DNA from 3 places in the Lentzea flaviverrucosa genome. Region 1 is predicted to be linked to each of the others. Evidence: riboswitches for the same ligand, from Rfam matches in the RefSeq annotation. Region 1 holds a riboswitch; each other region holds the start of a gene.

Region 1 (7,805 bases):
GGCCTCGTACGCGGGCAACAACGAGCACGGCGGTGCCTCTTCGCACGGGCACATCGCATTGCTCTAGTGGTGTGACAGTGGTGGTGGACCTTCGCTAAGCCGCCATCGGCACGTCGAACCGGAGCGCGTCCACGTAGTCCGCACAGGACTGCCTGGACGCGACTCCGTGGACGACCTGCCAGCCGGCGGGCACCTGCAGCACCGCGGGCCAGATCGAGTACTGGCCCGTCGGGCTGACCAGCACCAGGAACATGGTGTGAGCCTGTGCGAACGGGGAAGTCATGCCCCCAGAGTGACCTGCGACACCTATGGTCCGGCTATCTCCCCGCTCAAGCTCACCCGACCGCGCGGTTCCCGATCTCGGCCCGCGTGTGATTACGTGGTGCCCGTGACTGTGGAACAGGTGGTCCTCCTGGCCGAGGACGGTTCGGCCATCGGCGTCGAGGACAAAGCAGTGGTGCACCACGCGGAAACCCCGCTGCACCTGGCGTTCTCCAGCTACGTCTTCGACTCGGCGGGCAACACCGTGCTCACCCGCCGCGCACTGCACAAGAAGACCTTCCCCGGTCTGTGGACGAACACCTGCTGCGGCCACCCCCTCCCGGAGGAGGACATGGCCCAGGCCGTGCTGCGGCGCCTGCGCGACGAGCTCGGCATGAAGGTCTCCGAACCCGAACTGCTGCTGCCGGCCTTCCGCTACCGCGCGGAGATGGACGGCGTCGTCGAGAACGAGATGTGCCCGGTGTTCCGCGTGCTGTCCGACGACGAGCCGGTCCCCAACCCGGACGAGGTCGACTCGACCGAGCGGGTTCCGTGGAGCGAGTTCGCCGCGAGCGTGCTGGACGGCACGCGCGAGATCTCCCCGTGGTCCCGCCTGCAGGTCGCCGCGCTGGTGGAACTGGGACCCGATCCGCTGGCGTGGCCGGTGGCGGACCGGGCCGGGCTCCCCAAAGCCGTGAGGCTCAGCTCACCACTCCAGTGATCCGCCGTTCTGGTACTCGATGACCCGGGTCTCGAAGAAGTTCTTCTCCTTCTTCAGGTCCATCATCTCCGACATCCACGGGAACGGGTTCTCGGTCGGCTCCCACACCGGCTCCAGGCCGAGCTGTGCGCACCGGCGGTTCGTGATGAACCGCATGTACTGCTCGCACAGCTCGGCGTTGAGGCCGAGGATGCCGTTCGGCATGGTGTCGCGGCCGTAGGCGATCTCCAGCTCACAACCCTCCGCGAGCATGGTCCGCACCTCCTCCTGGAACACGTCGCTCCACAGGTGCGGGTTCTCGATCTTGATCTGGTTGATCGCGTCGATGCCGAAGTTCAGGTGGATCGACTCGTCGCGCAGGATGTACTGGTACTGCTCGGCGATTCCGACCATCTTGTTGCGGCGGCCGAGCGACAGGATCTGCGCGAAACCGGTGTAGAACCACATGCCCTCGAACACCACGTAGAACGCCACGAGGTCCTTGAGGAACGCCTGGTCCGTCTCCGGCGTGCCGGTCCTGAACTCCGGGTCCTCCAGGTGCTGCGTGAACTGCAACGCCCAGGCCGCCTTGTCCGTGATGGACGGGATCTCGCGGTACATGTTGAACAGCTCGCCGTCGTCGAGGCCGAGCGACTCGCAGACGTACTGGAACGTGTGGGTGTGCACGGCCTCCTCGAAGGCCTGCCGCAGCAGGTACTGGCGGCACTCCGGGTTCGTGAGGTGGCGGTACACCGCGAGCACGATGTTGTTGGCCACCAACGACTCGCTGGTCGCGAAGAAGCCCAGGTTGCGCTTGATCATCAGCCGTTCGTCGTCGGTCAGGCCGCCCGAGGAGGGCGCTGTCTTCCAGAGCATGATGTCGGCCTGCATGGAGACCTCGGTCGGCATCCACGCGTTGTTGCAGCCGGCCAGGTACTTCTCCCACGCCCAGTGGTACTTCAGCGGCAGCAGCTGGTTGACGTCGGCGCGACAGTTGATCATCGCCTTGTCGTCGACGGAGACGCGCGCGGCGCCTGCCTCGATCAGGTTCTCGGTCACTGGCAGGCCTCGCACTCGGGGTCGGTGATGGAGCAGCTCGGGTCGACGGCGACGGGGGAGACGGCGTTGAGCTTGCCGTCGGTGCCCTGCAAGGTGGACTTCTCCACGTGCGTCGCGCTCTGCGTGCGCAGGTAGTACGTGGTCTTGAGGCCGCGCAGCCACGCCAGCTGGTAGAGCTCGTCGAGCTTGCGGCCGCTCGGCTGGGAGAGGTACAGGTTCAGCGACTGCGCCTGGTCGATCCACTTCTGCCTGCGTGAACCGGCCTCGACCAGCCACGAGCTGTCGACCTCGAACGCCGTGGCGTACAGGGCCTTCAGGTACGGCGGCACCCGGTCGATCGCGCCGAGGCTGCCGTCGTGCAGCTTGAGGTCCGAGACCATCTGCTCGTCCCACAGCCCGCGCTGCTCGAGAGCCCGCACCAGGCCGGGGTTGACCACGGTGAAGTCACCGGACATGTTCGACTTCACGTACAGGTTGCGGTACAGCGGCTCGATCGACTGGTTCACCCCGGTGATGTTCGCGATGGTCGCGGTCGGCGCGATCGCCATGACGTTCGAGTTCCGCATGCCCTCGCGCGCCATCGCCCTGACCGGCGCCCAGTCCATCGTGGACTCGCGGTTCTGCTCCAGCTCACCCCCGGCGCGCGTGGCGGCCAGGATCTCGACCGAGTCGATCGGCAGGATCCCCTTGCTCCACAAAGATCCCTCGAACGACGCGTAGGCGCCGCGTTCCCGCGCCAGTTCAGCGCTCGCGGAGATCGCGTAGTAGCTGATCTCCTCCATGCTGCGGTCGGCGAACTCGACGGCCTCCTTCGACGCCATCGGCGTGCCGAGCGTGAACAGCGCGTCCTGGAAACCCATCAGCCCCAGGCCCACGGGCCGGTGCTTCAGGTTGGAGTTCCTGGCTTCCGGGATCGTGTAGTAGTTCACGTCGATCACGTTGTCGAGCATGCGCACCGCGGTGCGCACGGTCTTCTCGAGCCGCGCGTGGTCGATGCCGTCCTCTGTCACGTGCCGCGCGAGGTTGACACTGCCGAGGTTGCAGACCGCGACCTCGTCGACGGCGGTGTTCAGGGTGATCTCGGTGCACAGGTTGGACGAGTGCACGACACCGCTGTGCTGCTGCGGCGAACGCAGGTTGCACGGGTCCTTGAACGTGATCCACGGGTGGCCGGTCTCGAACAGCATGGTCAGCATGCGCCGCCACAGGTCGACGGCGGGAAGCCGGCGGAAGACCTTGATCTCGCCGTTGTCGGCCATCTCCTCGTACGCGCGGTACTTCTCGGCGAACTCGCTGCCGAACGCGTCGTGCAGGTCCGGCACCTCGTCGGGGGAGAAGAGCGTCCACTGGCCGTTCGCGCGCACGCGGCGGATGAACTCGTCCGGCACCCAGTTCGCGGTGTTCATGTCGTGCGTGCGGCGGCGTTCGTCGCCGGTGTTCTTGCGCAGGTCGAGGAACTCCTCGACGTCGATGTGCCAGGTCTCCAGGTAGGCGCAGACAGCGCCCTTCCGCTTCCCGCCGTTGTGAGCGAGACCGGCCGTGGTCATGTAGGACTCGTCGGTCTCGACCTTGAGGTCGAACACCGTCGGCACGACTTCGGTCTCCCTCACGTCCCGGACGCGCGAGAACACCATGCCGGCGTGCTCGATCCAGTTGCGCTTGGTGATCGGGCGGCAGCCGACGAGCTCGGCGATGCCTGGGACAGCGGGAACCCGGATGTCGAAAGTCTTGGTCACGCCGGAGAAGCTGATCTGAGTTCCGTTGGAGCGAGTGCCAGTGTGGTTCTGCTCGCGTTCGCGATGCTGCCCTGCGGACGGCACGCCCAGGCGCAACAACTGGTACCGGATGCCTGCCGCCAGCGCGGGGGACGTCGTGGTGAAGTAGACCTCGACGCCGCGGGAGACCCCGCCGTCTGTTTCCAGGAGTCCTTGGAGCAGGTTCCGCGTCTGCGCGTGCGGGAGGTGCGAGAACCGGCGGGCGATGCGCTTGTGACGGTGCTCGTCGTACAGATCGCCGTAGGTGAACGGCAAGGTGGGTTCGCCCGCTCCGAGGATGCGGCCGGTTGTGGAGTCGCGTCGGACCCCTCGGCCGGACGCCCAACAGATCTGGCGGTACGTGCTTTCTTCCCGGCCGTTCTCCCAGTAGTGGATCCCGCGTTCGGAGAGGTAGTGCTGTACGAAATCGAGATGGACGTCCAACTCGGGGTTACCCGACACACCCCACTGGTAGCCATCCTTCGACAGATGCCCGTCACCCAAGAGGATCCCGTACAGCCGCGCGTCGTCGTCAGTCAGATCGTGGACCGGGACGATCTCCTTCGGAACAACCTGGGCAACGTAGTCGCCTTTCTCCAGGTTGCCGGCCTCGATCCACTCCGGCCTGACCTTGTCGTCGGTCAGCCACTTGAGGGTGCGGCTGTTCGCTTGTTCCATCGGAACACCCTTGATGGCGTAGAACGGGTGCCCCGTCGTGACTTTCAGCGTCTCCACGGAGTGCTTGACCTTCACCTCGACCATCGGGTCGGCTTGGTCGTAGAGCATCACATCAGTGACCTCGCGGTAGTTGCCGCTCACACCGAGCACCAGGTCGCCGATCCGGATGTCCTTGATCGCCTTGGCTCCGTCGGCGGTGTAGACGCCGGTCTCCGGTGCGAAGCACTGATTCACGGCTACCGCGGTGTCGTTCGCGACCTTGAGGAACGGCACGACGCCCTGCGACTTGCCGTTGGTGCCCTTGATGTGCGCGCCGATGCCGCGCACCGGGGTCCAGTCGTTGCCGAGACCGCCGGCGAACTTGGAGAGCAGCGCGTTGTTGCTGATGCCGTGGAAGATGGCGGCGAGGTCGTCGTCCACGGTGGTGAGGAAGCACGACGAGAGCTGCGGGCGTGTGGTGCCGGAGTTGAACAGGGTCGGCGTCGAGCACATGAAGTCGAAGCTCGACAGCAGCTCGTAGAACTCGATCGCGCGGGCGTTCCGGTCGTCCTCCTCGAGGGCGAGGCCCATCGCGACGCGCATGAAGAACGCCTGCGGCAGTTCGTAGCGGCGGTCGTCGTGGTGCAGGAAGTAGCGGTCGTAGAGCGTCTGCATGCCCAGGAACTGGAAGTTCAGGTCGCGGGAGGCGTCGAGCGCCGCACCGAGCCTGGTCAGGTCGAAGTCGGCCAGACGCGGGTCGAGCTGGCCCAGCTCGATGCCGTGGCGGACGAACTGCGCGAAGTACTCCGGGTAGCGCTCGGTCATCTCGGCGTGCGACAGGGGGATTCCGCAGGCCTCGGTGCGGAGCTTGTCCAGCAGCAGGCGGGCGCTGACGTAGGAGTAGTCCGGGTCGTGCTCGACCATCGTGCGGGCGGCCATGATCGGCGCGAGTGCGAGCTCGGCGTCGGTGATGCCGTCGTAGAGGGTCCGCTTGGTCTCGGCCAGAACCGCCTCGGCCGACGCGTGGGGCAGGTCGGCGCAGGCTTCGTCGATGACCACTGAAAGGCGGTCGGGCACGCTCTCTCCTCCGAGATCGGCCCGAGGAAACGCGTGCGCGCACCAGCGGTCGACACCACTGGTGCACACAGCCGCCCTCCCTCGGGGCACCGTGTCGTGCGCGCAGGCTTGCGCGCACACCAATGGCAGGTCTTCGGACTCGTGGGCGTACCTCTGGCGCCTACCGGCCGTCGCTTCCCAGGTCTCGCGACCCAGTGCTTCGTTGACGGCTTTCGTTCCCACTCACCGCTGCGGGGCAGTCCCGGACTTTCACCGGGTTCCCTCTTGCCTCACCGGCCCGGTTGAGTCGGGTCGGTGAACCACTAGCGCGGCAGATACTACATGTGGTGGTGGGGTCTTGATCACCACCCAACATGCGCGTGTCGTGGGTTAGGGTCGAGAACGTGGATGATCTTCGGCCTCGGGTCGTCATCGGTGCTCTGGTCAGCGCGGGGCTCGCCTCGGCGTCCCTTTTCGCAGGGACGGCGGCGCCCGTGGCGAGCGGTGTCCTGGCCGTCGCGGCGGTGCTGGTGATGATCACGACCCGGCGATCAGGGTCACCCCGAGAGTGATCATCACGGCGGCGATCAGGCCGTCCAGCACCCGCCACGCGCGGGGCTTCGCGAACAACGGGCTGAGCAGCCGCGCGCCGAACCCGAGCGCGACGAACCAGGTGATGCTCGCCGTCACCGCTCCGACCCCGAACAGCCAGCGGCCGGCCGCGATCGAGCCGAGCAGCACCAGCGTGTCGAGGTACACGTGCGGGTTGAGCCACGTCAGCGCGAGCGCCGTCAGCACGGGCCGGCTGCTCGTCTCCGTTCCCGCGTTGAGCGCCGACGGCCTGAACGCCCTGCGCGCCGCCAGAAACCCGTATCCCAGCAGGAAGATCCCGCCCACGACGGCGGCGACAGTGATGGCCTGCGGGAACTTCTTCACGATCACGCCGAACCCGGCGACGCCCACCGCGACCAGGATCGCGTCCGAAAGCGCGCACACGGCGACGACCTCCACGACCGCCTGCCGGCGAAGTCCTTGGCGCAGCACGAAAGCGTTCTGCGCGCCGATCGCGACGATCAGGGTCATCATGGTGCCGAAGCCGAGCAGCAGGTCAGTCACGAGTTCCACGGTATTTACGCGGTCTTGATGAGGCCAGCTAAAGATTCTTAAGTAGCATTAGTCGCTGTGATGGATCTCGACCTGGTGCGCACGCTGCTCGCGGTCGTCGACGCGGGCACGTTCGACGCGGCCGCCACCGCGCTGCACGTCACTCCTTCCGCTGTCTCGCAACGCATCAAGGCCCTGGAGCAACGGACTGGCCGCGTGCTGCTGGTGCGGGCGCGCCCGGTCCGCCTGACGCCGTCGGGCGAGGTGATCGTCCGTTACGGTCGGCAACTGCTGGCCCTGGACCAGGACCTCGACGCGGCACTGGGCGAGGACGCGGTGGTGCGGGTGCCGATCGCGGTGAACGCCGACTCGCTCGCCACGTGGTTCCTGCCCGCCCTGCAACGGGTGTCACCTGACCTGCGGATCTCCTTCGACCTGCACCGCGAGGACCAGGACCACACGACGGCGTTGCTGCGGCAGGGGCTGGTGATGGCGGCGGTGACGTCCTCGCGCGAGCCGGTGGCGGGCTGCTCGGTGACCAAGCTGGGCGAGATCCGTTATGCGGCAATGGCCTCGTCGTCCTTTGTGGAGCGCTACCGGGACGGCCTGCCGAAGTCGTGGCTCCCGGACGCGCCGGTGGTCGTGTTCGACCGCAACGACGACCTGCAGGACCGCTTCGTGCGCACGCTGACCCGCGGGCGCGGCGCCTCGGATCACCGCCACTACGTGCCGTCGTCCGAGGTGTACGTGCGGGCGATCGTGGCCGGGCTCGGCTGGGGAATGGTGCCGCCGCAACAACTCCAGGACGGTCTCGTCGACCTCGTGCCGGGTCGCACCATCTCGGTGCCGCTGTACTGGCAGCAGTGGAAGCTCGACTCGCCGGCGCTGACCGCGGTGGCCGAGGCGGTGGCGGCCGAGGCGGGCGTGGCGCTGCGGTAGGCGTTAGCCTCGACGCCATGACCGGCGAGCCGATGAACCTCAACGGGAAGACCGCAGTCATCTACGGCGGTGCGGGCAACGTGGGCGGCGCGATCGCCGCCGCGTTCACCGAGGCGGGGGCCAGTGTGCACCTGGCCGGCCGCACGGAGGCGACGCTCAAGGCGAAGGCCACCGAACTGGGCGCCGAGTACGCCGTGGTCGACGCGCTGGACGAGCAGGCGGTGGACCGGCACGCCGCCGCGTTCGAGCGGATCGACATCTCCGTCAACGTCACG
Region 2 (7,805 bases), on a different contig from region 1:
CCAGATGCAGCTGCCGTTCGTGCTGCAGTCCGCGGAGGTCATGAAGACCGCCGTCGCGCACCTCGAACCGCACATGGAACGGTCTGACGACGGCGGCAAGGGCCGGATCGTGCTCGCCACCGTGAAGGGCGACGTCCACGACATCGGCAAGAACCTCGTCGACATCATCCTGTCCAACAACGGCTACGAGGTCGTGAACATCGGCATCAAGCAGCCGATCAACACGATCCTGGAGGCCGCGGAGGAGCACCGCGCGGACGCGATCGGCATGTCCGGCCTGCTGGTCAAGTCGACCGTGATCATGAAGGAGAACCTCGAGGAGATGAACTCCCGAGGCGTCGCCGCGCGGTGGCCGGTGCTGCTGGGCGGGGCGGCGTTGACGCGTGCGTACGTCGAGAACGACCTGACGGAGATGTACTTCGGCGACGTCCGCTACGCCCGTGACGCGTTCGAGGGCCTGCGGCTGATGGACGCGATCATGGCGGCCAAGCGCGGCGAGACCCCGCTGGTGGATTCCGAGGCCCAGGCGAAGGTCCTGGAGCGCAAGGCCCGCCGTGAACGGTCGCTGCGCATCGCGGCGGCCCGCAAAGCCGTTGCGGGTGCAGAGGAAGTCGTGTCCGGCCGCTCGGAAGTGGCGGCCGACAACCCGATCCCGGTGCCGCCGTTCTGGGGCAGCCGGGTCGTGAAGGGCATCCCGGTCGCGGAGTACAGCGCTCTGCTGGACGAGCGCGCGACGTTCATGGGGCAGTGGGGCCTCAAGGGCAGCCGCGGCGGCGGCCCGACCTACGAGGAACTGGTCGAGACCGAAGGGCGTCCACGCCTGCGCTACTGGATGGAACGCCTTGCCACGGAAGGTGTTCTTGCCCACGCCGCGGTCGTCTACGGCTACTTCCCGTGCGTCTCCGACGGTGAGGACGTGGTCATTTTGGAGGAGCCCTCCGCCAGGTCCGCTGAACGCTTCCGGTTCACTTTTCCGCGCCAGAAAAGGGATCGCCGCCTCTGCCTGGCGGACTTCTGGCGTCCTCGCGACGCCGGCGAGGTCGACGTGATCGCGTTCCACCTCGTCACGATGGGCCAGCCGATCGCCGACTTCGCGAACGAGCTGTTCGCCAAGAACGCGTATCGTGAGTACCTGGAAGTCCACGGACTGGGGGTCCAGCTCACCGAGGCGCTGGCCGAGTACTGGCACAAGCGGGTCCGCGAGGAACTCGTCTGGCCGGCAGGCGGCACCGTCGCCGCCGAAGACCCGGCCGACGTCGAGGAGTACTTCAAACTCGGCTACCGCGGCGCGCGTTACTCGTTCGGCTACGGCGCCTGCCCCGAGATGGAAGACCGCGCGCGCATCGTCGAGCTCCTGGAGCCGTCGCGCATCGGGGTCACGCTGTCCGAGGAACTCCAGCTACACCCGGAACAGTCCACCGACGCCTTCGTGGCGCACCACCCGGAGGCGAAGTACTTCAATGTCTGACTTGCAGGCTGTCCTGTGGGACATGGACGGCACGCTGCTGGACTCCGAGAAGCTGTGGGACATCCCGCTCTACGAGTACGCGGAGAAGCTCGGCGGCGTCCTGTCGCTGGAGACCCGTGAGCGCATGGTCGGCAGCAACGTGCCCACCACCATGCGCCTGCTGTTCGCCGACGTCGGCATCGAACCCACCGAGGCCGACATGGCCGACGGCGCCGCGTGGATCTCACGCCGCACCGAAGAGGTCTTCCGCACCGGCCTGCCGTGGCGTCCGGGTGCCCAGGAGGCGCTGCGGTCCGTGCGCGAGTCGGGCGTGCCGATGGCGTTGGTGACGTCGACCGAGCGCTCGCTGACCGAGGTCGCGCTGGACACGATCGGACGGGACCTGTTCGACGTGACCGTGTGCGGCGACGAGGTGGACGGGCTGAACAAGCCGCTGCCCGAGCCGTACCTGAAGGCGGCCCGGCTGCTGGGCGTGGACCCGGTGCGCTGCGTCGCGATCGAGGACTCGCCGACCGGGGTGGCCGCGGCCGTCGCCGCCGGGTGCACCGTGCTGGTCGTGCCGTGCGACGTCGAGGTCGAGGCGGGGGAGCGGCGGATCTTCCGCGACTCGCTCGTGGGCGTGGACGTCGACGTGCTGAAGGCCCTCTAGCCGGTGGTGCGGGGTGGCCGCTGGTCGCGACCACCGCGCACCGTCACGCGACTGCGGCCTTTTCGGAGGCCTTGACCCTCCGCGTGGCCGGATCGATCAGCAGGCCGAACACCACGCCGATGCCGACGTAGAGCGTGGCGAGCTGGGCGAGCGAGCTGAGGCGGAACTGCCACAGCACGTTCACCGGCATGTCCGCGGGGATCGTGTCCGGAGGCGCGGGGAACGCCAGCAGCACCACCGCGGCGGCCGCGGCCACCGCGAGGAGCACGGCCGTCGTCCGCACCGGCTGCGACTGAGCGCGCAGCTGCTCGGCGAGCCAGCTGGCGGCCCACACGATCACCAGACCGGCCACCACCACACCGAGGTAGAGCGCGGTCCGGTAGTTCACCGTCTCCGGGTCGCCCACGGCGGGCGGGTTGGCCGGGTACTTGAGCCACGGCAGCAGCGCCACGGCACCGAACACCGCGGCACCGAACGCGAAGCTGCGGCTGAACGGCGTGCTGCCGGTGAACCAGCGCTTCGACAGCGCGTAGGCCGTGGCGAACACCAGGCCCACCGCGATGCCGACGATCACCACGCCGAGCATGCCGCCCACGATCTGGGTGCCGCGGCTGACGAGCTCTTCCTCGCCACCGTGCGAATGGCCGGCTTCCTCACCGGCGGGTGCCCGGGCCTCCTCGACCGCGAGCGCGGCACGAATCGGGATCTCGGTCACCAGGAGCTGCACCAGCGCGGACGCGACACCGGCGATACCGCCGGCCGCGACTCCGCGCAGCGCGAGGGACTTGTACGTCGTCGTCATCTGCTTGATCAGTGGGTCTGATCAGTGGCAGGGGACGCCGAGGGCGTGGCGGCCGTCGTGGAAGAACTCGTGCAGCAACCCGGAACTCGCGCCGAGCGCGAGGCCGTTCTCCTGCAGGACCAGGTAGGTCACGATCAGGCCGAGCACTGAGACGGCGAAGGCCCATTTGGGCACGCGGACGGCGGACAGGCTTGCAGCGGGGCTCGTCATGACGGGCTCCTCCATACCTCGTGGAAGGTCAACTCTCCTTGCGGCGCCGCAGCCGGTCTCCTGACTCCCGGATCAACGCTGCCCCCGCGTCTTCCCAGTCCCGGAGGGGACCAGTGACGTGCTCGGCGGGGATCGCTTCCCGGTCACAGTGGCGAGGACCGCGCCGGATTCTCACCGGCTTCCCGTCACTGCGGCGCGTGCACCGTAAGTTGATCGGCTCGTCGAGCACAACCGGCCATAAGAGTTGTTGCGTTGCTCACTTCACGAGTGGACAGTCACCACACTTCCCACCTGCGGCGACGCGGTAGTAGAGACAGCAGCTCCTGCGCCGGAAAGTGACCTCGCCGGGAAAACTCAGGAATTCTCCCGCCTGTTCGAACGGCGGCGCGCTCATGAGCCGTTCGCCCCGTTCTTCCGCTTCCTCCTCCGTGAGCATGCGTGCGCGCACAACCATTTTCAGCGCGCCCGCGATGTTCGACATCGCATTGCCCCACAACAATCCGCGCGCCACCGGCGTGACCTGCTGGATCGCTTCCACCACCGGTTCGAGCGCCTCCGCGGCCTGCGGGCCCAGTCGCGGCTGGTCGATGCGGACGCTCAGGCCGTTCGCGGGGTGGTGCTGCCACCACAGGTTCTCCGGGCGCACGTCGATGGGGATGTTCGCGGCGGTAAGCGGGCTGAGCAGCCGTGCCGTGTAGCTGAGGAAGAACAGGCTCGCCGCCACGCGCGGTTCGTCGGCTTTGTACCGGTCGGCGATGGCGTCGATCGTGGTCTTGAGCGCCGGGCCCTCCAGAAGTGCCGTTCCCGGCAGCCAGGAATCGTCGGGCCTGCCCACGTCGAGGGCGAAGAACGGGTTGATCCCGCGCACGCGGCGCAGCGCTTCGAGTACCTCGGCGAACTCAGACACGAAGTTCACGCTACCGAGTGGAATCACTTCGCCAGGCACAGAAGCCCCGATCAGGAGGCGGACTGGTCGGCTAGCTTGAGATCGTGAGGACGGCCTACCGCTGCCGGGCCTATCCGGACCCAGACCAGATCGCGATGCTGAACCGTACTTTCGGGTGCGTGCGACTGGTGTGGAACAAGACTCTTGCCGAGCGGTCGCACCGCTACCGCACCGAGGGCAAGACCACCTCGTACCGGGAGACCGACGCCGCCCTCACTGCCTGGAAGCGCACCGACGACCTGGCCTTCTTGTCCGAAGTGTCCTGTGTGCCTCTGCAGCAGACGCTGCGTCACCAGTACACCGCGTACCGGAACTTCTTCGCCGGACACGCGCGGTTCCCGCGCTTCAAGTCGCGGACGGGCCGGCAGTCGGCGCACTTCACCCGCTCGGCGTTCCGCATGCGTGACGGTCAGCTGCATCTGGCCAAGACCACGGGACCGATGCACTTCGTGTGGTCGTTCGATCAGGTGAATCTGGCCACGCTTGAGCCCAGCATGGTCGTCGTCGCGCGAGGGCCTGACCACCGCTGGTACGTCACGTTCACAGTCGACATCAGCGACCCTGTGCCGCTGCCTGCTACCGGCCACGCCGTCGGTCTGGATCTCGGCGTGAAGGACTTCGTCGTCACGAGCGACGGCCAACGGATCGCCAATCCTCGGTATCTGGAACGCAAGGCGCACAACCTCGCCCGCTACCAGCGGCGTCTGGCTCGTGCGCAACGTGGCTCCAACAACCGCGTGAAAGCCAAGCGAAGAGTTGCTGCCGCGCACCGCAAGGTCTGCAATGCTCGCCGCGATTTCCTGCATCGCACCAGTACTCGCCTCGTCCGAGGTGCTGATGTCATCGCGATTGAGGATCTCGCGGTTGCGAACATGATTCGAAACCGGCGGATGGCGCGCGCGATCAGTGACGTGGCGTGGGGCGAGTTCCGGGCGATGCTGCAGTACACGGCGCATCGCGCCGGACGGACACTCCTGATCGCCGATCGCTGGTGTCCCAGCAGCAAGACGTGCTCAGCCTGCGGACATCTGCTGGCTGAGCTCAGTCTGTCCGTTCGACACTGGACGTGTCCGAACTGTCGCACTCGGCACGACCGGGACCTCAACGCGGCGAAGAACATCCTTGCGGCTGGTCGAGCCGTAGCCCGGCAAGTCACGGGCGATGCCTGTGGAGCTGACGTGAGACGGCGAGGGTTCGCCCTTCCGCTGTCAGCTGTGAAGCAGGAACCCCGCGTCGTGAGGCGCGCCTGATGGCGTCCGACATGAGTCGGACGGGGCTCCTCACCCGCGGGTGAGGAGAAAGTCAAGTCCATGGCCTGGGACAGATGCGACCGCGGTGTGGACGGGGGTCGCCGGGATGGGAGGATGTCGTGCCGTGAAGACCTTCGATTCCCTGTTCGCTGAACTGACCGAACGAGCCGCCACCAAGCCGGAGGGTTCCGGCACCGTCGCTGCGCTCGAGGCCGGGGTCCATGCGCAGGGGAAGAAGGTCCTGGAGGAGGCGGGCGAAGTCTGGATCGCCGCCGAGTACGAGTCCGACGAGAAGCTCTCCGAGGAGATCTCGCAGCTGCTCTACCGCCTCCAGGTGCTCATGCTGGGCCGTGGCCTCACGCTCGAAGACGTCTACAAGTACCTCTGACGGAAGACTTTCACATGCTGCGCGTAGCAGTCCCGAACAAGGGCGCGCTCGCTGAACGCGCCTCCGCCATGCTCACCGAGGCCGGTTACCGGCAGCGGCACGAGCCGCGTGACCTGACCGTGCTCGACAACAACAACGAGGTCGAGTTCTTCTTCCTGCGTCCCAAGGACATCGCGATCTACGTGGCGTCCGGTGACCTGGACCTCGGCATCACCGGCCGCGACCTGGCCGCCGACTCGGGTGCCGACGACAACGGCTCCTCCGTCGAGGAGCTGCTGGCGCTGGGCTTCGGCTCGTCGACCTTCCGCTACGCCGGGCCTCGCGGCACGGACTGGAAGGTCTCCGACCTCGAAGGCAAGCGCCTGGCCACCGCGTACCCGAAGCTCGTGGGCCGCGACCTCAAGGCCCGTGGCATCACCGCGAAGGTGATCCGTCTCGACGGCGCCGTGGAGATCTCGATCCAGCTGGGCGTGGCCGACCTGATCGCCGACGTCGTGGGCTCGGGCCGGACGCTCAAGCAGCACGACCTGGTGCCGTTCGGCGATCCGATCTGCGAGTCCGAGGCGATCCTGATCCACCGCAACGGCTCCGAGGTCACCGCGGCCAAGAAGCAGCTGACAGCCCGCCTGCAGGGCGTCGTGTTCGCGCAGCAGTACCTGATGCTCGACTACGACTGCCCGCGTTCCCTCCTCGAGGCCGCGATCGCGCTGACCCCGGGCCTGGAGTCACCGACCGTCGCGCCGCTGGCCAACCCGGACTGGTCGGCCGTGCGGGCGATGGTGTCGCGCAAGGAGGCGAACAAGGTGATGGACGAGCTGGCCGCCATCGGTGCCAAGGCCGTGCTGGCCTCGGACATCAGGTTCTGCCGGCTGTGATCACGGAGCACGCCCTGCTGGACGTGCTGCCGGGTTCGGCCGAGGAGTTCGAGTGGGCGTTCGGCGAGGCGCGGGAGCTGATCTCCGCCTCGCCGGGCTTCCGCGGCCTCGAACTGCTGCGGTGCCTGGACACGCCGTCGCGGTACCTGCTGCTCGTGCGCTGGGACACGGTCGAGTCGCACACGGTGGGCTTCCGGCAGGGGTCTTCGTATGCGCGGTGGTCTGAGCTGCTGCACCGCTTCTACTCGCCGTTCCCGGTCGTGTCGCACTACGAGAGCGCGTTGAGCACCTCTTCGTCCGTGGTCTGATCGAAGCTCTCGTACCAGCGGCTCACGGCCTGGAAGTGCTTCGGCGTGAGGACGGCGACCACTCTCGTCCTGAACGTCTCGAGCGAGTCCCTCGCGGCTACCGGGACCGCCAGGGTGACGCTCCTCGGTTCGCGTCTGGCGATCCAGTGGAGCGCTGCTCTGGCCGTGACGCCGGTGGCCAGACCGTCGTCCACGAGGATGACGTCGCGGTCCTTGACGGTGAGCGGTTTGTCGCCGCGGTAGAGGGCCGTGCGCCGTTTGGCTTCGGCGCGTTCTTCGTCGCAGGTGCGGCCCAGTTGCTCTTCGGTGAGGTTCAGGGCTCTGAGCACCCTCGGGTCGTAGATCGGCTCGCTGTCCGCGGTGACGGCGCCTACGCCGTACTCGGGGTGGCCTGGGGCGCCGATCTTGCGCGCCACCACCACGTCCAGTTCGGCGTTGAGGTGGTGCGCGATCTCTTTGGCCACCGGGACGCCGCCTCTGGGGAGGCCCAGGACCAGCGGGTCGTGCCAGGGGAGGTCCGCGAGTCGCGCGGCGAGGGCGCGGCCCGCTTCCTGCCGGTTCGCGAACCTCTTCACAGTCCCGCTGACGCTACGCGCACTTCGTCAGTGGAGGCGAGCCGCAACACGATGTGGTGCCAGTGCTGTTCGCCGGTTTGCTCTCTCAGACCACTCGAACCGTGCCGTCGTCGGCCACCGCGTAGATCGATGTCCGCAACAGCTCTCGCAGCCTGGCAGGAGCGCGGAGTGCCGCTCACAGCGACGTCGCTTCGTTTCGAATCACCCGGCCGTGACGTGCGGTGCGATCTTCCACCTCGCCCTGGCGGCAGATGATCTGTCCGGACGCGGTGTGGATGTCGAGGCCCGGTTGGCTGGTCGTGCCCTTTGCCTCGCGGTACAACGTCTCACCGTC
Region 3 (7,805 bases), on a different contig from region 1:
CGAAGGACCAGCCCTCGACGGTGCCGGGAGCCGGGTTGTAGCTGCCGGCGCCCGAGCTGCTGTAGGTCCAGGTGCCGCCGGGCGTGCCGTGCCAGTACGACCAGTACGCGGTGGTCGGGGCGCCGTTGCACGGGTTCGGCAGCGCGTTGATCGTGCACACGAAACCGGGCTGGCGAGGCACGTACCCGACCACGAACTTCACGTTCTGCAAAGCCACGATGCCCGAACTCGGGTCGACCGTGGTGCAGGCCGTCTGGACGCCGCCGCCGAACGAGGTGAAGTCCACCACGACCTTGACGTTGGCGCAGGACGCGGCGGAGGCGGCAGACGTGACCACGAACGAACTCGCGACCAGCGCGAGAACGGCGAGCATGCGGCGCATCACGCACCACCCTTCCGACGACGGGAGACGAGCAGGAGGACGGCGCCGGCCAGCACCGCGAAAGAACCGAACAGGGTCAGCGGCACGGCCTGGTCGGGTCCGGTGACGGCGAGCGGCGGATCGGCCGGTGCTTCGGCGGGACCGCCGGGAGCGGGTGCCACCGGCGTGGTGGTGGCCGGAGGTGGTGTTGTGGTGGTCGTGGTGCAGTCGATCGGCGGCACACCGGGGGTCGCAGACGACGCGGACACCTCGGCGAGGCTCACGCGGGCGAGCCCGAGCATGCCCTGCGTGGTCGCGCGCACGACCGTTCCAGCGTCAAAACCCGTGCTGTCGAAAGCGATCGCGCCGCGCTGGTCGGCAGGTCCGGTGCAGCCGATCTGCAACGTCTTCAGGTATGCCACGGCCTTGTCCGCGGCGGCCTTGCGGCCACCGGCGAGCAGTGCGCCGACCGCGAGGCCGGTGGTGTTGGCGTTCGTCGGCGGCTCCATGGCCTGGAACCCGCCGTCCGCCTGCTGCTGCTTCACCAGCCACTCGACGGCCGCGGCGGACTTGTCCTTCTCGCCGGCCGCGAGCAGTGCCTGCAGCACCATCGCGGTTCCGTCCACATCGGACTTGCACGCCGGCAGGCCGAACGCGATCGGGAACCCGCCGTCGGGACAGGCCGTGGACGCCTGGAACTCCACCGCGGCGGACACGTCTTTGCCCGCCCGGTGCAGCACGATGATCGCGAGCGCCTGGGTGAAGGCGTTGGTCTGCTCGTACGCCGGATCCGTCCTGTCGCGGTACCGGCCGGTGTCGTCCTGCAACGCCACGAGCCGTCCGAGCAGGTCGGCACCGCCGTAGGCCGTGGGATCCTGCCCCAGCGCCTGCGCGACCAGCGCGAGCTTCGTGAGGCCGCCGACGTACGACTCGGCCTCGCCGTCCCCGGCGAACGTCTGCAGCTGCGCCGGCTCGGCCAGCCACGCGGAGGCCTTCACCGCGGTCGACCTGCCCACACCGGCCGCGGCCAGCGCGTAGACGCCGTCCGCCGTCAGCCCGGGATCACCGGAGCTGGGGTCTGCGGGGAAGCGGAGCAGCCGATCGCCCTCGCTGAACTGGCTGACCAGCCACGTTCCCGGCGAAGGTTCCGCCGCCTGTGCCTGGGGTGTCGCCACCAGCGCGGTCGCCACCAAGGCGACCAACGCGGATCTCCTGATCACTGCGCCTCCCATGCCCGCTGTCCTCGACGGGTCGGTGGAGCTACCGCACGCCACGGGCAGTCGGACTATCACCGTTGCGGGTCAGTGCCGGAGTTCCACCGGCTTCCCCCGCGGCGTGCGGATGCTGTTGTCAACCATGGATCGTGCGGGAGGGATCAATTCGAGTCAAATGGCTGTGAGCTGAGCCATTGATCATCACCTCCGCCGGCCGGTCAGTAGCCGGGGAGGCTGAGGCTGTTCACGATCTCGGCGAAGTCGTCACCCGGCGCCCCGCCGGTCTCCACGTTCCGCAGCGCCATGTCCTGGTTCGCGGTCACGTACGGCCGCAGGAGCTCCTCGTAGCGCTGGAAGGCGGCCGACGGGTCCTTCGCGAGCTCACCGGCCAGCACGTACGCGCCGACCAGCGCCATGCTGGTGCCCTGCCCGGACATCGGCGACCCGCAGTACCCGGCGTCGCCGAGCAGCACGACGGTGCCGCGCGACCACGAGTCCATCCGGATCTGGCTCATCGAGTCGAAGTGGAAGTCCGGCGCCTCCCACATGTGCTTCAGGGCGGTCGGCCACACCCAGCCCGCGCCGTCGAACTTCTCGGCGAGCAGCCGGCGCTGGGCGTCGACGTCGCGGTGGTCGAACGACACCTCGCCGTGGAAACCCATGTACACACGGCATTCCGCGTTCAACCGGGCGCTCATGATCCCGCCGCCGACGACCCCGCCCTGCTGGAACGTCTGCCAGTGGTCGAGACCGAGGAAGTTCGGCGCGGTGAAGACGGCGAGGTTCATGCCGAGGTGGCTGATGAACCGCGACTCAGGCCCGAACACGAGCTTGCGGACGTGGGAGTGCAGGCCGTCCGCCCCGACGACGACGTCGAAGTCGCGCGGGGCGGCCTTCTCGAACGTGACGCGGGTGCCGTCGATCGAGGTGATGGTGTCGTCGAAAAGGTACTCGACGCCGTCCGCCGCGTCGAACAGCATCTGGGCGAGGTCGTCGCGCAGCAGTTCGACGTCGGCGCTCGCCAGGTCGCCGCCGCTCAAGGTGTGCGTGGTGGAGCGGAACAGCTCGTTGCCGTCGGCGTCGACCACGTTCATGCCGCGCATGCCGGTGCTCAACGACCGCAGCCTCTCCCCGAGGCCCATGCGCTCGACGACCTCCAGCGCCGGGCCGCGCACGTCGATGGCCTGGCCGCCGGGCCGCAGACCGCGGGCCCGTTCCACGACGGTGACGCTGAAACCGTGGTGGCGCAACCAGTACGCGAGCGCGGGCCCGCCGATGCCGGCGCCGGAGATCAGGACGTTCTTCATGGTGCTGCCCCCTGTGAGCCGGTGTTGCCCACAAGGTGCCGCCAGGCGCTGACCGTCCGCTGACCGTCGGCGGTCAGCGCCTGACCGCGACTACCGGGAGAAGAGCTTCGCGGCCGACGTGCCGATGCCCGACGGCCCCTGGTGGAACGCTCCCACGCTCACCGGGGTCCGGATCTCGTCCTCGCCGTAGCGACTGGTCTCCTCGTGCCAGTTGAGGATCGCGACGATCCAGTCCTTCAGCTCGTCGGCGTAGCGGGTCAGCGACGCACGTGTGGCCGAGTCCAGCGAGAAGTCCTCGAACATCTGCGGCAGGTGCGTCTCGACCGAGGCGATGAACTGCCCGAGGCGGGCGTCCATCAACGCGTAGGTCACCTCGAACGCGCGGGACTGGGAGACACCGAGGAAGTTCTCGATCACCCTCACCATGTTGTGCACTTCGCCCTCGTACTGGATCTCCTTCAGGTACGAGAAGACGTCGTTCATCAGACAGGCGTAATCCATGGCCGACCGTTCCATGGTCTGGATGACGCGAGTTCCCCAGATCTCCGGCGGCACCGTCGTCGAATGCGAGAAACGCGACAGGGAGGTCGTCAGTTCCGAACCGAACGTCGACCGCCTCATCTCCAGGTAGTCGATCGGGTCGGGAATGCGGTTCTGCTGGATGTTGACGACTTCCCACACCCACGCGTCGACCATGTCGTCCACGGTCTGCCGGAACGTCGTGCGGAACTCGGGAGACATGGGGCCGGCGGTCTTCTGCCACAGGTCGGCCAGGCTGCGTTCCGTCGCGTTGACCGGCACCAGGGTCGGCACCATGTCCAGCGGCATGCACTGCTTGAGCCGTGCGGTCTGCAGCTTCAGGCCGGCCAGGTCGCGCAGGCGCCCGAAGACCCACGGGTAGACGTCGTCGGCATAGGTGCCCCAGGTCAGCCAGCACGCCGAGAGGAACAGCTCGGCCGGGGTCGCGTCCGGGTCGAGCCCCGACGAGCACAGCGCGAGGTCGAACCCGCGGTGCTTGGCCTCGTCCCAGATGCCCTCGCTGTGGATGCCCATCTCCCGGCCCCACACGACGATCTCCTCGCGCACCTGGTCGAGGTGCGGCGACAGGGTCAGCGTGAACGGGACGTCGAAGTCCGGCAGCGTGTACGGCTCGACGGTCTTCGGCGTGCTGGAGAACTGCCGGAGCCGCTGCGGCATGGTCTTGGCGTACGAGCCGAGGATCCCCAACTGGGGCTTCGGGGCCTTGTTCATGTACCGCGACGACCGCAGGTGCCACTCGTGGCCGCCCGCCTGCCAGTCCTGAAGGCCCTTCACGTAGCCCAGGACGGCAGCGCGCCCGATGGGGTCGATGGCGTGCTCGTCCAGCAGGATCGGCACCTCGGTGAGCGCCGTGTGCTCGAACTGGTGCAGCCGCGAGGTCAGCAGGTCGTTGACGGCCTCGGCGGCCTGCTGCGTGGGCAGGTCGAGGAACTTCTCGAACACCAGCACGCCGTTGGAGAGCTCACCCTCGTCGAGCACCTCGCGTTCGTAGGAGAACAGGTCGTTGCGCAGGTGCACGGCGTCGCTGAACGTGTCCCTGAGGACGCCGATGGGCCGTGACAGGGCGATCCGTGCGGGCACCTCGAGGCCGACGGCGTGCTCGACGAGGTTCGCGGACCACGGCGCGCCACCGACCTTGCGGCGCATCTCGACGTACTCGATGGGGTTGGACAGCCTGCGGGCGCTGATGTTGTGCAGCTCCCACATCGACTCGTCCAGCAGGTGCTTGGTGTTGGCCGCGAACCGTTCGCGCCAGTCGAGCGAGTGGGTGGGCACCGTGCGGCGCCAGAGGTCGGCGAGGCCCTTCTCCACCGGGTTCTCCGGCGTGGCCGTGATGGCGCCGTTGACCGGCATGAACAGCGGCAGCCGGTCGAGGTAGGCCTGCGCGCCCCCGATGTCCGGGTTGCGCTTGTAGAGCTCGACGAAGTGGTCGTCGAAGTAGAAGACCCACACGTACCAGTCGGTGATGAGGTCGAGCACCTCACCGTCGCAGTCTGGGTGGGTGTACGCGCAGAGCAACGCGTAGTCGTGCGACTCCAGGTCCTCTTCCGTCCAGATGACGGTGCCGTGCTGCGGCACGTCGACCATGTCCATCTCGCGTGCCCAGGCACGGGTGTGGACGCGGGCGCGTTCGAGGTTCGGGTTCAGCCGGGCCGGGTAGGGCGTGTAGAACTCCGGCAGCTGGAACGGCTGCATGTGCGTTGGACCTCCGCGCGTTGGGCTGACGCACTGCACGCAACCAGCCCCGCGCACGGGGGCGCCAGATGGTGAAACCGTGATCCACACGTGCGTGGATCTCTGTCGCCCGTTCAGCCCAACCCGGTCCGCCCGGCGAACACTCAGCGCACGAGGGACTGGGCGCTGAGTTTCACCGAGAACGGGAATTGCAGCTCGATGATCTCCTCGCCCTCGGAATGCGCCTGCTCGACGTAGACGCCGTTCTCGAGGTGCAGGCACCGCAGCCACGGACGGTCGTAGTCGATCATCCAGTAGTTCTCGCAGCCGACTTCCTGGAACTTCGCCCGCTTGAGTTCGAGGTCCACGTGCCGCGTGCGGGGTGACAGGACCTCGACCGCCAGCACCGGCGGCCCGATGAGCGCCTGTTTCGAGAACTGCTCGCGCCGGCCCACCACCAGGTCTGGGATGAAGACCGTGTCGTCGGCGAGCACGACGTCGACCGGAGCCGGGAGGACCTCGAGCTCCGGTGGGCAGACAGCGGTCAGCGCCACCAGCAGTCGGGCGACGACCCGCTGGTGCACGGGGCGGGGTGAGGGGCTCATGACGAGCACCCCGTCGACGAGTTCGAAACGGTGCCCGTCATCAGGCATCGCCTCCAGGTCCGCCCACGTCAGCGGTCTGCCGTGGGGAAACGTAGGGACACCACCCATGGTGCGTTCCACCCCCGTGTCGTGACCACCGTCCGCCGGACGGATCCCGGCGATGCCATTAGACAAGACTGGTCCGTTTCTCACGACTCGCAAGCCCCTTTTGGCCGACCCGCACCACTGCACGCACACGTCCCCGTCACCACCGTCCCGCAGGGTGAGCAACGGCTGGTCCTGCCGTGGAAGGCGCCACCCGGACGGAGCAGCGAGATGGTTTCAATCGAACAAGTGGCTAATTTCTGATCAATTTTCGGGCGATTTTTGATAACGCACGCCACCCTGCCAATTGCTCGCGAATGCGACCCTAACGGAATCTTACGGGCGAGCCAAGCACTCCGTTGGAGCAATACCCCGGTCGCATTCCCCTGAATCGGTGTGATCGCGGTGGGGACGGCGTGGGGACGGACTTCACGACCCTCGGTGGCGACACCACCGAGGGGAGCAGGGGAATGCGCAGGACGTCGGACAGGATCGCGCAGTGGGTGGCCTTCGCCGTGCTGGCGGCGGCCGTGATCACGTTGGTGGCGCTGGGGCTTTCGCTCTAGCGAGGGTCTGTTCCGCGAAGGCTGCGGCCCGCGGCTGGGGCGTGCTCCTGGCCGCGGCCACCGCCTCCTCCGCGCACCGGACGGCGGCGACCCGGTCACCCAGCGCCAGGTGCACGGCGGAGAGCTGCCCGAGCACGCGGTCCACGCTCCACCAGCTGCGCTCCCGCACGATCACCAGGCACCGGCGCAGGTGGCCGAGCGCCTCGGCCGGTCTTCCGCCCAGCTGGGCGTCGAGTGACAGGGAGACGAGCAACGCGGCCTGTCCGATGTGGTCTCGCACGTCCTCCATGGACGCCAGCACCGCGTGGTCGTCGGGGAGGTTCGTGTACGTCCGGCACAGCCGTGCCGCCTCACGCGCCAGCTCGCGTGCGACGGCGTGATGGCCCATTTCGTAACGCCAGTAGGCGTAGTCGGTCAGGGCGAGCGCTTCCCCGCGGCGGTCGGCCGACTCGCGGTAGGCGACCAGCGACCGGTCCGCGTGGACCAGGCACTCCTCGTCGGCGAACGCGTCGAAGTGCACATGAGCGATGTTGTGCAGCGTCAGGGCGGCGGCCCGGACATCACCGTGTTCCTCCATCAACGCGACGGCCTCGCCCATGTACGCCAAGGCCTCCTCGGTCCGGCCCTGCTGGGCGTGGTTGATGCCGATGTTGTGCAGCGCGGCCGCCATCCCCGTCGGCGCACCCGCCTGCCGCATCAGCACGACACCGCGTTCGAAGTGGTCCAGCGACCCCTCGTAGTCGTGCCGTTCGCGCGCGATCATGCCGAGCAGGCCCAACACGGACGCCTCACCGCGCAGGTCGCCGATCTGCCGCATGAGGGCGAGAGCCTCGCGCAGGTCCTTCTCCGCCTTCGGGTCGCCGTCCTCCATGTACGCCGAACCCAGGCCCCGCAACGCTTCCGCGCGAGCCTTCAGGTCACCGAGGTGACGTGCGGCGCCGAGGGCGACGTTCAGCACCTCGACCCGCTCCCTGCCGGAGCCGCGCAACAGCAGGTAGTGGGCGAACTGGTGCGGTAACTGCCACGCGTGGTGGAAGAACCCTTCGTACGCCGCGAGGTAGACGGCGGCCCTGAGGTTCAGCCGCTCGGCCTCCTGCCACGCCAGAGCTTCGAACGGGGTGCGGAACCGCGGCGGGTCGACCAGCTCGTGGGTGACGGCCGAGTCGAGTTCCGGACGGCCCGGGGCGATCCTCCGCGCGGAGTCCTCCGCGCCACGCAGGTAGTGGTCGAGGATCCGCGCGATCGCCTCTTTCCGCTCCGCCGGGTCGACCGACGCCTTGGCGTGGTCCGCCAGCAGGTCGTGGAAGCGGTAGCGGCCGTTCTCCTTCTGCTGCACCAGGTGCGCGTCCAGGAGCTCGTCGAGCAGCCGTTCGGCCTCGGCACGGGTGGTGCCGATGACGGCGGCAGCGAGGTGCGCGTCCCAGTCCTCTCCGGTGTGCATACCCAGGCGCCGG

What was found. Region 1 has a riboswitch for cobalamin ahead of DFR72_RS47200 (ribonucleoside-diphosphate reductase subunit alpha). Riboswitches for the same ligand answer to the same signal wherever they lie in the genome.
Region 2: linked by a shared signal. The riboswitch ahead of DFR72_RS33445 (CbtB domain-containing protein) and the one ahead of DFR72_RS47200 (ribonucleoside-diphosphate reductase subunit alpha) in region 1 are both predicted to bind cobalamin.
Region 3: linked by a shared signal. The riboswitch ahead of DFR72_RS28850 (prenyltransferase/squalene oxidase repeat-containing protein) and the one ahead of DFR72_RS47200 (ribonucleoside-diphosphate reductase subunit alpha) in region 1 are both predicted to bind cobalamin.

What each region holds. Positions count from the first base shown of each region.
Region 1 covers NZ_QQAU01000012.1:129,827-137,631, reverse strand. The annotation lists gene DFR72_RS31625 (YVTN family beta-propeller repeat protein) at 1-67, shown strand, start outside; gene DFR72_RS31620 (MbtH family protein) at 95-283, opposite strand; gene idi (isopentenyl-diphosphate Delta-isomerase) at 395-982, shown strand; gene DFR72_RS31610 (ribonucleotide-diphosphate reductase subunit beta) at 968-1,963, opposite strand; gene DFR72_RS47200 (ribonucleoside-diphosphate reductase subunit alpha) at 2,017-5,508, opposite strand; cobalamin riboswitch at 5,616-5,827, opposite strand; gene DFR72_RS31600 (LysE/ArgO family amino acid transporter) at 6,025-6,573, opposite strand; gene DFR72_RS31595 (LysR family transcriptional regulator ArgP) at 6,673-7,530, shown strand; gene DFR72_RS31590 (SDR family NAD(P)-dependent oxidoreductase) at 7,563-7,805, shown strand, end outside.
Region 2 covers NZ_QQAU01000013.1:211,038-218,842, reverse strand. The annotation lists gene metH (methionine synthase) at 1-1,468, shown strand, start outside; gene DFR72_RS33455 (HAD family hydrolase) at 1,461-2,117, shown strand; gene DFR72_RS33450 (CbtA family protein) at 2,161-2,919, opposite strand; gene DFR72_RS33445 (CbtB domain-containing protein) at 2,941-3,129, opposite strand; cobalamin riboswitch at 3,163-3,337, opposite strand; gene DFR72_RS33440 ((2Fe-2S)-binding protein) at 3,386-4,036, opposite strand; gene DFR72_RS33435 (RNA-guided endonuclease InsQ/TnpB family protein) at 4,120-5,325, shown strand; gene DFR72_RS33430 (phosphoribosyl-ATP diphosphatase) at 5,450-5,713, shown strand; gene hisG (ATP phosphoribosyltransferase) at 5,728-6,588, shown strand; gene DFR72_RS33420 (antibiotic biosynthesis monooxygenase family protein) at 6,585-6,896, shown strand; gene DFR72_RS33415 (phosphoribosyltransferase) at 6,857-7,471, opposite strand; gene DFR72_RS33410 (hypothetical protein) at 7,647-7,805, opposite strand, start outside.
Region 3 covers NZ_QQAU01000010.1:171,598-179,402, forward strand. The annotation lists gene DFR72_RS28845 (hypothetical protein) at 1-382, opposite strand, end outside; gene DFR72_RS28850 (prenyltransferase/squalene oxidase repeat-containing protein) at 382-1,593, opposite strand; adenosylcobalamin-variant (AdoCbl-variant) riboswitch at 1,628-1,699, opposite strand; gene DFR72_RS28855 (FAD-dependent monooxygenase) at 1,794-2,882, opposite strand; gene DFR72_RS28860 (terpene synthase family protein) at 2,973-5,117, opposite strand; gene DFR72_RS28865 (Uma2 family endonuclease) at 5,261-5,809, opposite strand; gene DFR72_RS45750 (hypothetical protein) at 6,202-6,351, shown strand; gene DFR72_RS28870 (AfsR/SARP family transcriptional regulator) at 6,320-7,805, opposite strand, start outside.